Regions from separate parts of the Shewanella glacialimarina genome, predicted to be linked through region 1. Evidence: riboswitches for the same ligand, from Rfam matches in the RefSeq annotation. Region 1 holds a riboswitch; the other holds the start of a gene.
The links. Region 1 has a riboswitch for lysine ahead of lysC (lysine-sensitive aspartokinase 3). Riboswitches for the same ligand answer to the same signal wherever they lie in the genome.

Region 2: linked by a shared signal. The riboswitch ahead of FJ709_RS12365 (Na+/H+ antiporter NhaC family protein) and the one ahead of lysC (lysine-sensitive aspartokinase 3) in region 1 are both predicted to bind lysine.

Annotation. Positions count from the first base shown of each region.
Region 1 is NZ_CP041216.1:3,820,399-3,825,653, reverse strand. Features, by position in the region: gene FJ709_RS16690 (D-2-hydroxyacid dehydrogenase) at 1-864, opposite strand, end outside; gene arcA (two-component system response regulator ArcA) at 1,065-1,781, opposite strand; gene FJ709_RS16680 (DUF3293 domain-containing protein) at 2,400-2,831, shown strand; lysine riboswitch at 3,140-3,315, shown strand; gene lysC (lysine-sensitive aspartokinase 3) at 3,395-4,753, shown strand; gene FJ709_RS16670 (succinylglutamate desuccinylase/aspartoacylase family protein) at 4,757-5,255, shown strand, end outside.
Region 2 is NZ_CP041216.1:2,852,407-2,857,661, reverse strand. Features, by position in the region: gene FJ709_RS12380 (H-NS histone family protein) at 1-58, opposite strand, end outside; gene FJ709_RS12375 (electron transfer flavoprotein subunit beta/FixA family protein) at 582-1,331, shown strand; gene FJ709_RS12370 (electron transfer flavoprotein subunit alpha/FixB family protein) at 1,333-2,256, shown strand; lysine riboswitch at 2,335-2,532, shown strand; gene FJ709_RS12365 (Na+/H+ antiporter NhaC family protein) at 2,609-4,168, shown strand; gene FJ709_RS12360 (thymidine kinase) at 4,285-4,863, shown strand; gene FJ709_RS12355 (methyl-accepting chemotaxis protein) at 5,059-5,255, opposite strand, start outside.

The DNA of each region.
Region 1 (5,255 bases):
ATTGCTGCTAAATAGTGCAACAATTTGCTCGGGAAAACTCGGTGCAGCGATATGAGGAGTAATAATAGCATTAGCACAAGACCAAATTGGGTGCGTTTTAGGTAAGGGTTCTTGACTAAATACGTCCAAAATAGCCTGTTGATTTGGTGTTTGATTCAATTGAACTGTGAGTGCATCTAAATCGAGCACATTGCCACGCCCTAAATTGAAAATGATGGCTTCTGGTTTTAGTAAGCTTAAGGTTTGCTGGTTGAGAATATTATCGGTGTCAGGGGTATTAGGCAAAATACTGGCCACTACATCGGCTTGACTGAGGTGTAGAGCTAAGTTATCAATACTATCGACCCGATCAAATCCATAGGTTGCAGTACCTAATCGATTTATCCCTGTTACTGTCATCCCAAAATGCTCAGCCGTTGCTGCAATATGCTGTGCAATTGAACCTGTGCCAAGCAGCAGTAAATGTTGCCCCTGTAGCGTTCTATAACGCCCAGGAGCCCAAATTTGTTGCTGTTGTTGCTGTTTATATTTTAGGTGCTCACGCTGGTGGGCGAGTAAATAGCCAAATAAATACTCACTCATTAATGGGCCGAAAATACCGCGAATATTAGTCAGTTGATAGTCACGTCGCAGTGTTGGTATGACGAGTTTATCTACACCAGCAAAGGTTGATTGCAGCCAACGTAAATTTTTAGTCTGGCTAATTAATGGTGCAGCAAGGGCGGGTTCTGCAAACCAAATATCGGCTTCAATAATACTGTCTGACTCGTCATTTAAGATGACTAAATCGGGTAAGTTGCACTGGTTTATTAATTCACGGTAAATTTCATTTTCGCGCGTCAGTAATAGTAACTTATTGGCCATGAAGGATTAATCCATTTAATGTTAGTCAGCAGTATATTAGGCATGAGGCATAACGGAATCAAATTATATAAACTTTAAATCATCAGAATAGGAGGATAAATCAACTCGCCTAATTCATATCATAAAAATAACCTCAGACATAAAAAAACCGAGCATAGGCTCGGTTTTATTTTATCGTACCCATATGTGATGGTCGATAATTAATCTTCTAAGTGACCACAAAAACGGTAGCCTTCACCGTGGATGGTAGCGATGATTTCAGGCGTGTCAGCTAAGCTTTCAAAGTGCTTACGAATACGACGAATGGTGACATCAACAGTACGATCATGTGGCTTAAGCTCACGGCCAGTCATTTTCATTAGTAAATCTGCACGGGTTAGTATTTTGCCCGGGTTTTCTACAAAGTGAAGCATGGCACGGAATTCACTGCGTGGTAACTTGTAAGATTCACCCTGTGGATTCACTAATGAGCGGCTATTAATTTCTAAACTCCAGTCATTGAAACGGTAGTATTCAACAGACCCTTTCTCTTCGTTCTCAGTGACGGCACTGTTTACACGAGTTAATAAGTTACGCGCACGAATGGTTAATTCACGTGGGTTAAATGGCTTAGTGATGTAATCATCAGCGCCAATTTCTAGTCCTAAAATTTTATCAACTTCGTTATCACGACCGGTTAGGAAAATTAAGCCAATATTGTTGATTTCACGAAGTTCGCGCGCTAATAACAAACCATTTTTACCTGGCAGGTTGATGTCCATCACCACGAGGTTAATTTTATTTTCAAGCATGGCTTTGTGCATTTCAGCGCCATCATTAGCTTCAGTAACAACATAACCTTCAGCTTCAAATATGCTACGTAAGGTATTACGGGTTACAGCTTCGTCTTCAACAATTAAAATATGTGGATTTTGCATAATAAAATTACCTAAAAATTAATAAAATTTGTTATCTAGCATTGGGCTAGCGTTTACGTACGCTTAATTGCATACGTTAGAAATTCTGGATTATTGGTGTTTAACATTGTCTGCCTTGAATTTAAACACTCTCTCATTCTCTAATGTTTTTAATTGCTATTTTAAGCAATAGCTTAGAGTGAGTTTTACTAAGACTTAAAAACCTTTCATCGTGGCAACAATACGTGCCGCTGTAGACTGTGAACCTAAAGATAGTTAAAAGTTCCTATTTAGACATAACTAAAATGAAATTTTTAGACAGACACTTAACAATATGGCAGTCATTTTACGGCGGTAAAGTCTTAGCTTAATAGTATTAATCGTAAAGAATTAGCCTTAAAAGCTGCTTTTTGTGACGATCAATCAGTAACTGAAGGTTATTGTACCCTTTATTTGTATTTGTTAACAAATGAAATGTTAAAATAAATAATTTATTAAGTATAAAAAATGGGTGATATTGTATTTAGTTAATTGATTTAAAATGGTTAATTATATATTTTTTTATGATGGGATTTACATTTCTTTCGCTATTAAATCCTTTCTGCTACACTCTTTTGGGCTTATTTAGTGGGATTTGTTATGCAAAATGTTATCGATACTGTGTGGCAGGACTATCAACAAACGCACTTTTTGCTGACTCAGTCTTTATCCCATGATTTTTCATTCGCTATTATTACTGCTTATAACCCATTAGGGTGCTTACTTACCCCAAGTCAAAACCGCCTATTAGATCGTGAACTCCAACTAAAAATCCTTCAATATCAAAGCCCTTACCGTTGCTTAATGGGTGTCGCACCTGATTTGTCACATGTTGAAAAAAGTTGGGCTGTTTTTATTGATAAAAATCAAGCTATTGAGTTAGGTCGAGAGTTTAAACAACATGCAATTTACTATGTTAATCAAGGCTTGTTATCGCTTGTAGCCTGCTTTGATCAGCACAAAAGTGAGGTGCAAATGGGAGCCTTTAATCAACGTTTACGTTTAGTCAGTGATTTCCCTGAATTCTGTTAAACCATTTTATTTTCATTTGTTAATTTTTAATTGAGACAATAAATTTAACAAATGAGTGTAATGAGCTAATACCAACGACTGATTTTATATTAAAGCTCTGTTTACCTCACTATTAACATTCTGCATTTACAATGTCATCTTTATCCTGCACATAACTTACCCAAAACCACATCTAATCGCTTTTTTACTGCCAAATCCTAATTGTACGTTACTGCAAATAATGCATTTGTTTATTTTTACTCAACTTGCAATCTTGCGCATTGACTTAACCCTATGTTTATTGTTATTTTGCTGGTCCCTCCTTAGGGAGGCACAGAAGAGGAGCGTTAACTAGGTAGTAAGCTTGAGGAAGACCAATTCCCATGACAGCTTACGAGGGAGATTAACGCCGAGATACAATAAGATTTGGTTAACTTATTTATCGGTCGATTAGGTTGAATCCTAGCGATTGTCACCTGTTATTTGGTGGAGAGCTTCTGGTGGTGATTGCTGTTTCCCTTCTTTAAGGGTGCGTTATCTTTGCACCAGGCTCTTCGAACGAAGTTTAGTTCGGAGTGTATTATATGTCGTTAAATCAATTAGTTGTAGCCAAGTTTGGCGGAACCTCTGTTGCTGATTTCTCAGCGATGAGTCGTTGTGCTGATATCGTTTTATCCAATCCTAATACCCGTTTAGTGGTGGTCAGTGCATCTAGCGGTGTAACCAACTTATTAGTTGAACTTACCAGTGCTAATGTCAACGACGAACGTCGTCTAAGCTTGCTAAAACAAGTTGCCCAAATTCAATATCGTATTATTGATGAATTGAGTCAGCCACAGGACATTGCTGCGCAAATTGATAAGCTTTTAAGCCGGATGTCTGTGTTAAGTGAGTCATTAATTCTTGACCGCAGTAAAGCGGCTATGGATGAGCTGCTGTCTATGGGAGAGCATTGTTCGTCGGTATTATTCTCTGCTGTTATCCGTGAAAAGGGCGCATCTTCCCAGGCTTTTGATGTACGCCAGGTGCTTCGTACCGATAGCCATTTTGGTCGTGCCGAACCTCAAATTGAACAAATTGCTCATTTATCGAGTGATTTTTTACAACCGCTATTAAGCACCAGTATTATTGTTACCCAGGGATTTATTGGGGCAGATGAGCAGGGCCGCACCACAACATTAGGTCGTGGCGGCAGTGATTATTCAGCCGCTTTATTAGCTGAAGCTTTATCTGCCCATGCGGTAGAAATTTGGACCGATGTAGCAGGCATTTACACCACCGACCCACGTTTGGCGCCTAATGCCCGCCCGATTGCTGAAATCAGTTTTAATGAAGCCGCTGAAATGGCTACTTTTGGTGCCAAAGTATTGCATCCAGCAACGATACTTCCAGCTGTTCGCCAGAAAATTCAGGTGTTTGTCGGTTCAAGTAAAGACCCTGAAGCGGGTGGAACCTGGATCCGTCATCAAGTAGAAGATACGCCAGTTTACCGCGCGGTGGCATTACGCCGAGACCAAACATTATTAAATCTGCATAGCTTGCAAATGCTTCACGCCCAGGGTTTTTTAGCTGAAACCTTTGCTACATTAGCACGCCATAAAATATCGGTAGATTTGATCACCACATCAGAGGTGAACGTGGCGCTAACATTAGATAAAACAGGCTCTGACTCAAGCGGCCAGGGCTTATTAAGTGAATCGTTATTGCAAGAGTTATCACAACATTGCCGGGTAAGAGTGGAAGATAACTTAGCCTTGGTGGCGATTATTGGTAACAGAATTGCTTCTACAGCGGGTATTTGTAGCCGAGTATTTCAAGTGTTAGAAAAATACAATGTCCGTATGATATGCCAGGGTGCTAGCCCGCATAACTTATGTGTATTAATTGATGAAACTCAAGCGGCAGACGTTGTTAAAGCATTACATCAAAATCTTTTCGAGTAACCTATGACAAAGCAAATGATGACTAAAGCATTGCGCACATCACTGAATGTAGGTGAACTCGCTGCTGGGCAATCCCTTGATGTGCCTTTATTCACTTTTAAAGGCATCGACAGCAGCGCACCGACCGTATACGTTCAAGCCAACGTGCACGGTGCTGAAGTGCAAGGTAATGCGGTAATTTATCAACTAATGACCTTGTTAGAAGAGCTTGAGGTTTTAGGGGATATTGTGCTTGCTCCTTTAGCCAACCCGCTGGGTATTAATCAAAAAAGTGGTGAGTTTACCCTAGGCCGATTTGACCCAATAACCGGTGTTAATTGGAACCGTGAGTACTTAGAACATAAAATCGACATAGCTGCCTGGTATGAACAGCATCAAGATTTACCTAATGATGAGCTGATTAAATCGTTTAAGGCAACACTAATTGAGGCTTGTCACACCAAGCTACAACAGCCTTGGGGCATCACTACAGGTCATAGATTAGCGGTGAGTTTGCAGTCAT
Region 2 (5,255 bases), 970 kb from region 1:
CTTTTACAGCAGCTTTAAAACGACGACCATGGGTTAAAATATCTAAAAAATCACTCATAATATTAAACGTCCTAATGAATTGGAATTTACATAGTTTTTATTTGTTAGTTCTGACGTTGAATGAAGACGTGCAGCATATCATGTTCATTAATGTTGATTGATACATGTCAGTACTAAAAGCATAATCAAAAATATCTCATTCCTTAGAAATAATTCCTTCGAGGTTAACTTTTAACATCAAGCTTTATTTTTGAGCAATACATTCAAATAAGTTAATAACAAATTAATAAAATAGTATTTATCAATAACCGTAATAATAGAAAGATATTGAGCCTTGATCAATTTAATTTATCAAAAATAAGCTTATTTTATTAATTAGCCTAAAAAGGCTGTTAAAAACGACATTATGGGTGCATATAAGTGAAAAATGTTACTTTAGCTTGCCAATTTGTATGCTATATTTTTTCAAACAAGCGTTTAACTTAGGTTGACGTTAACGTTAACAGGTCGTAAAGTTGAGCTATCTTGCATTGGCATTGGCCAATGTGTTGTCTATAGACAAGGTGTAGGAAGGAAACCCTATGAAAATATTGGTGCCTGTAAAGCGCGTCGTTGATGCCAATGTAAAGGTCAGAGTAAAAGCTGATAATTCAAATGTTGATACAGCCAATCTAAAAATGGCATTAAACCCATTTTGTGAAATTGCAGTTGAAGAAGCGGTTCGCCTCAAAGAAGCTGGAATTGCGACTGAAGTTGTTGTTGTTAGCGTTGGTCCGAAAACGGTGCAAGAACAATTAAGAACGGCAATGGCTTTAGGTGCAGATCGTGCCGTCCATGTTGAAACCGAAGAAGAGTTAGTATCACTCTCAATTGCTAAGTTACTGCATGCCGTTCAGCTAAAAGAACAGGCTCAACTGGTGATATTTGGTAAGCAATCTATTGATGGTGACAACAATCAAACAGGCCAAATGTTGGCAGCACTTGCTGACATGCCACAAGCCACTTTTGCTTCTGAAGTTAAAATTGATGGCGAGACTATTGTGGTAACCCGTGAAGTTGATGGCGGTTTACAAACCTTGAAAATGCCATTACCAGCGGTTGTGACAGTTGATTTGCGTTTAAATGAACCTCGTTATGCTTCATTACCAAATATTATGAAAGCTAAGCGTAAGCCTTTAGAAGTATTATCTATTTCTGACTTAGGTGTAACGTTGAAAGCACATCAAACCGTATTGAAAGTCACGCCTCCAGCAGAACGTAAAGCTGGCATCATGGTATCTTCTGTTGAAGAACTTGTCGAAAAATTAAAAAACGAAGCGAAGGTGATCTAATATGACCATTTTAGTTTTAGCTGAACACGATAATGTGCATTTAAAAGCCGACACAGCCAAAGTGGTTGCAGCGGCTACTGCAATTGGTGGTGATATTCACATTTTAGTGGCGGGAGCTCAATGTAGTGAAGCGGCCAAAATGGCGCAAACATTAGCTGGCGTTAACAAAGTCATTGTGGCTGACTCAGCTGTATATGCTAACCAATTAGCCGAAAACTTAGCTAAGTTAATTTTGAGTTTGTCTGCAGACTATTCACATATTTTATCCGCAGCCTCAAGCGTAGGTAAAGACACGTTACCGCGTGTTGCTGCCTTATTAGATGTGGCGCAAATATCTGAAGTGATTAACGTAGAAAGCGCAGATACATTTATACGTCCAATATATGCAGGTAATGCATTAGCGACAGTGAAAAGCTTAGATGATAAAAAAGTCATGACAGTACGTTCAAGTGCATTTGATGCGGTTGCTTCAACTGGCAGTGCTGAATTAGCCAATATTGACGAAGTGATTAATGCGCGTACTGAGTTTGTATCACAAAGCTTAACTGAGTCAGTTCGTCCTGAATTAGGCAATGCTGGTATTATTGTCTCTGGTGGTCGTGGAATGGGTAGCGGTGAAAACTTCGCTATTCTAGAGCAACTTGCAGATAAGTTAGGTGCCGCTGTTGGGGCTTCGCGCGCCGCAGTTGATGCGGGTTTTGTCCCTAACGATTTACAGGTCGGTCAAACAGGTAAAATTGTTGCTCCTGATTTGTATATTGCAGTCGGTATTTCTGGCGCAATTCAGCACCTTGCGGGTATGAAAGATTCTAAAGTAATTGTCGCTATTAACAAAGATCCTGAAGCACCAATTTTTCAAGTAGCTGATTATGGACTAGAAGCTGATTTATTTGTGGCTATTCCGGCACTGAATAATTTGTTGTAAATGTGATGTGTGTCACAATATTCGGCCGTAGGGTGGTAACCTTACGGCCGCTATGTTTTTATGTGCTCGCATTTTTACCCTTTAAGTAGAGGTGCATTAAATAATAGTAAAGGTGAGTAGGGTGATGCCTGTGATCTACCTTGAAAGGATTTAATGCCGAAGTTGCTATTGATATCGGTCAATACAGCTGGTGTTGTCGCCAAATAGGTGCAGCACTGCCATAGTATTTTTTGTCGGGATGACAAAGATAAATTACTATGGAGCGCTACTGATAGGACAGGTGTCTCTAAGGTATAACATTACCTTACACCGGTTCAGTCGCCTCCATTCATACATACTCGATGAATAAATAATGAACGTACTTAGTCATGCCGATTCGGCACTATCTTTACTTCCACCTCTTGTTGCCATTGTTTTGGCTATTATCACCCGTAAAGTTTTACTGTCCCTTGGCGTGGGGATTGTGGTCGGCGCATTATTACTTACACAGTTCTCTTTAGGGGATAGTAGTCTATTTTTGCTCAACACAGTTCAAGGGTTGGTTTGGAGTGATGGCGCGCTAAATAGCTGGAATTTACAAATCTTAGGTTTCTTAGTCATGCTTGGCATGATAACCGCTTTAATAACCGTTAGTGGTGCAGCAAGGGCGTTTGCTGATTGGGCTAAAGGGCATATTCGCAGTAAACGTGATGCCAAGTTAATGACCATATTTTTAGGCTGTGTGGTGTTTATTGATGATTATTTTAACAGTTTAGTGGTAGGCTCAATTTCAAAACCTATTACCGATAGATACCATGTATCGCGGGCTAAATTGGCATATTTATTAGATTCTACAGCCGCACCTATTTGTGTTATTTCACCTATTTCAAGTTGGGGAGCCTATATTATCGCCTTGATAGGGGGCATCTTAACCGCGCATGGTTTTGCTGAGTCAGGTCATTTGAGTGTGTTTGTCCAAATGATCCCGATGAATTTTTATGCCATATTCGCGTTACTATTATTATTATGTGTTGCCTTGTTCGGTCTTGATGTCGGCCCTATGCGCCAACATGAATTAAATGCCAAAAAAGGTGAGCTTTATGATGAATCTAAAGGCCTTCCCCCTGGTGCAAACGCTGACCTGCCTGAAGCTGATACGGGGAAAGTAATAGGTTTATTTTTACCCATTTTGACATTAATCGTTGCCACAGTTTACTTTATGATAACTAGCGGTGCAGATGTACTTGCAGCCGATGGTAAAGCCTTTACTATTTTAGGCGCTTTTGAAAATACTCAAGTGAGCCAATCATTATTTTATGGCTCAGTCATTGGTTTTAGTATTACGTTAATTTTAGCTTTTATTCAAAAGTTAGAGATGGGGTTGATTTTTAAAGGTGTGGTTACTGGTGCGCGTTCAATGTTACCCGCTATCTATATATTACTGTTTGCCTGGTCTATTGCTGGAGTTATTGGTCAGCTAGAAACCGGTAAATATATGGCAAGCTTAGTCACGGGTTCAATTCCTTTTGAGCTATTGCCTGTGGTGTTATTTATTCTTGCAGGCATTACCGCTTTTTCAACCGGCACAAGTTGGGGCACTTTCGGCATTATGTTGCCAATTGCTGCCGATATGGCAATGGGAAGCGACTCAAATATGATGTTACCTATGCTGTCGGCTGTGCTTGCAGGTGCTGTTTTTGGTGATCATTGTTCACCTATATCCGACACCACTATTTTGTCATCGACAGGGGCCAGTTGTCATCATATAGACCATGTGATTACTCAGTTACCTTATGCCTTAATTGTGGCGTTTATCAGTATTATTGGCTATACAGTGCTTGGCTTTACTGACTCATTAATCAGTGGATTATTAGCTTGTAGTCTTGTGTTTGTGATCAGCGTGTTCGCTTTGGCTTTTTTTGCACGTCGCTAGCCGTTACTCATAAATGAATAATAATGCCGCTCAATCTTCATTGAGCGGCATTATTATTTGTGGTTAATGGTCATATCAAAGTAGAATTTAGTAAAGCAACAATATTGGACATTATTTTGGCGCAACTGTATTTTTATTATTCGTCGATGAACGCGGGTAAATCGACCTCATTATTACAATCTTCTTATAATTATCGCGAGCGCGGCATGCACACGTTAGTTATGACAGCATCAATTGACGATCGCTATGGCGTTGGCATTGTTGCATCACGAATTGGTATACAAACTGATGCGCAAGTGTTTGCCAGTGGCGATGATTTGAGTGATATTATTGGTCAATCACATCAACAGAAACATATCCATTGTGTACTTGTCGATGAGAGCCAATTTTTGTCAAAAGCACAGGTTAAGCAGCTGACTCATGTGGTAGATAATTTAAATATCCCTGTATTGTGTTATGGGCTGCGAAGTGACTTCCAAGGAGAGCTATTTACTGGTAGCCAATATTTGTTAGCTTGGGCTGACAAATTAGTTGAGCTAAAGACGATTTGCCATTGTGGTCGCAAAGCCAATATGGTGGTACGTTTAGACGGTGATGGCAAACCAATGAAAGAAGGTGAGCAAGTGGCGATAGGTGGCAATGAAACCTATGAGTCGGTTTGCCGCAAGCACTTTAGAGAGTTTTTATGGGATTAGCCCAGGTATGCTAGCATGATAAAAATGTCACTTTAAAAATCTAATATTAAAGTGACATTTTGATTAGCAGTTACACAAAATTAGTTACAGTCTCTACTAATTACCACAATATCATTTCACTTCTATCTCTAAGCATTAAATACCTAGCGCACTTAATGTCGTCTTTAACACTCAAATGCTTTAGCTCTCAAAAAACTATAACTTAAACCGTTCAACAGATGTGGTTAATGAATGGGCTAATTGATTTAATTCCTTGCTTCGCTTCGCCATTGCTGAGGACTCTTCTGCATTATGTTCCGCAGACTCTGCAGTTTCAGCCATAGTATGCTCAATTTGCTCACTAAAACTGACCTGTTCATGTGCCGCTTGATTAATACTTTGACTCATTTTAT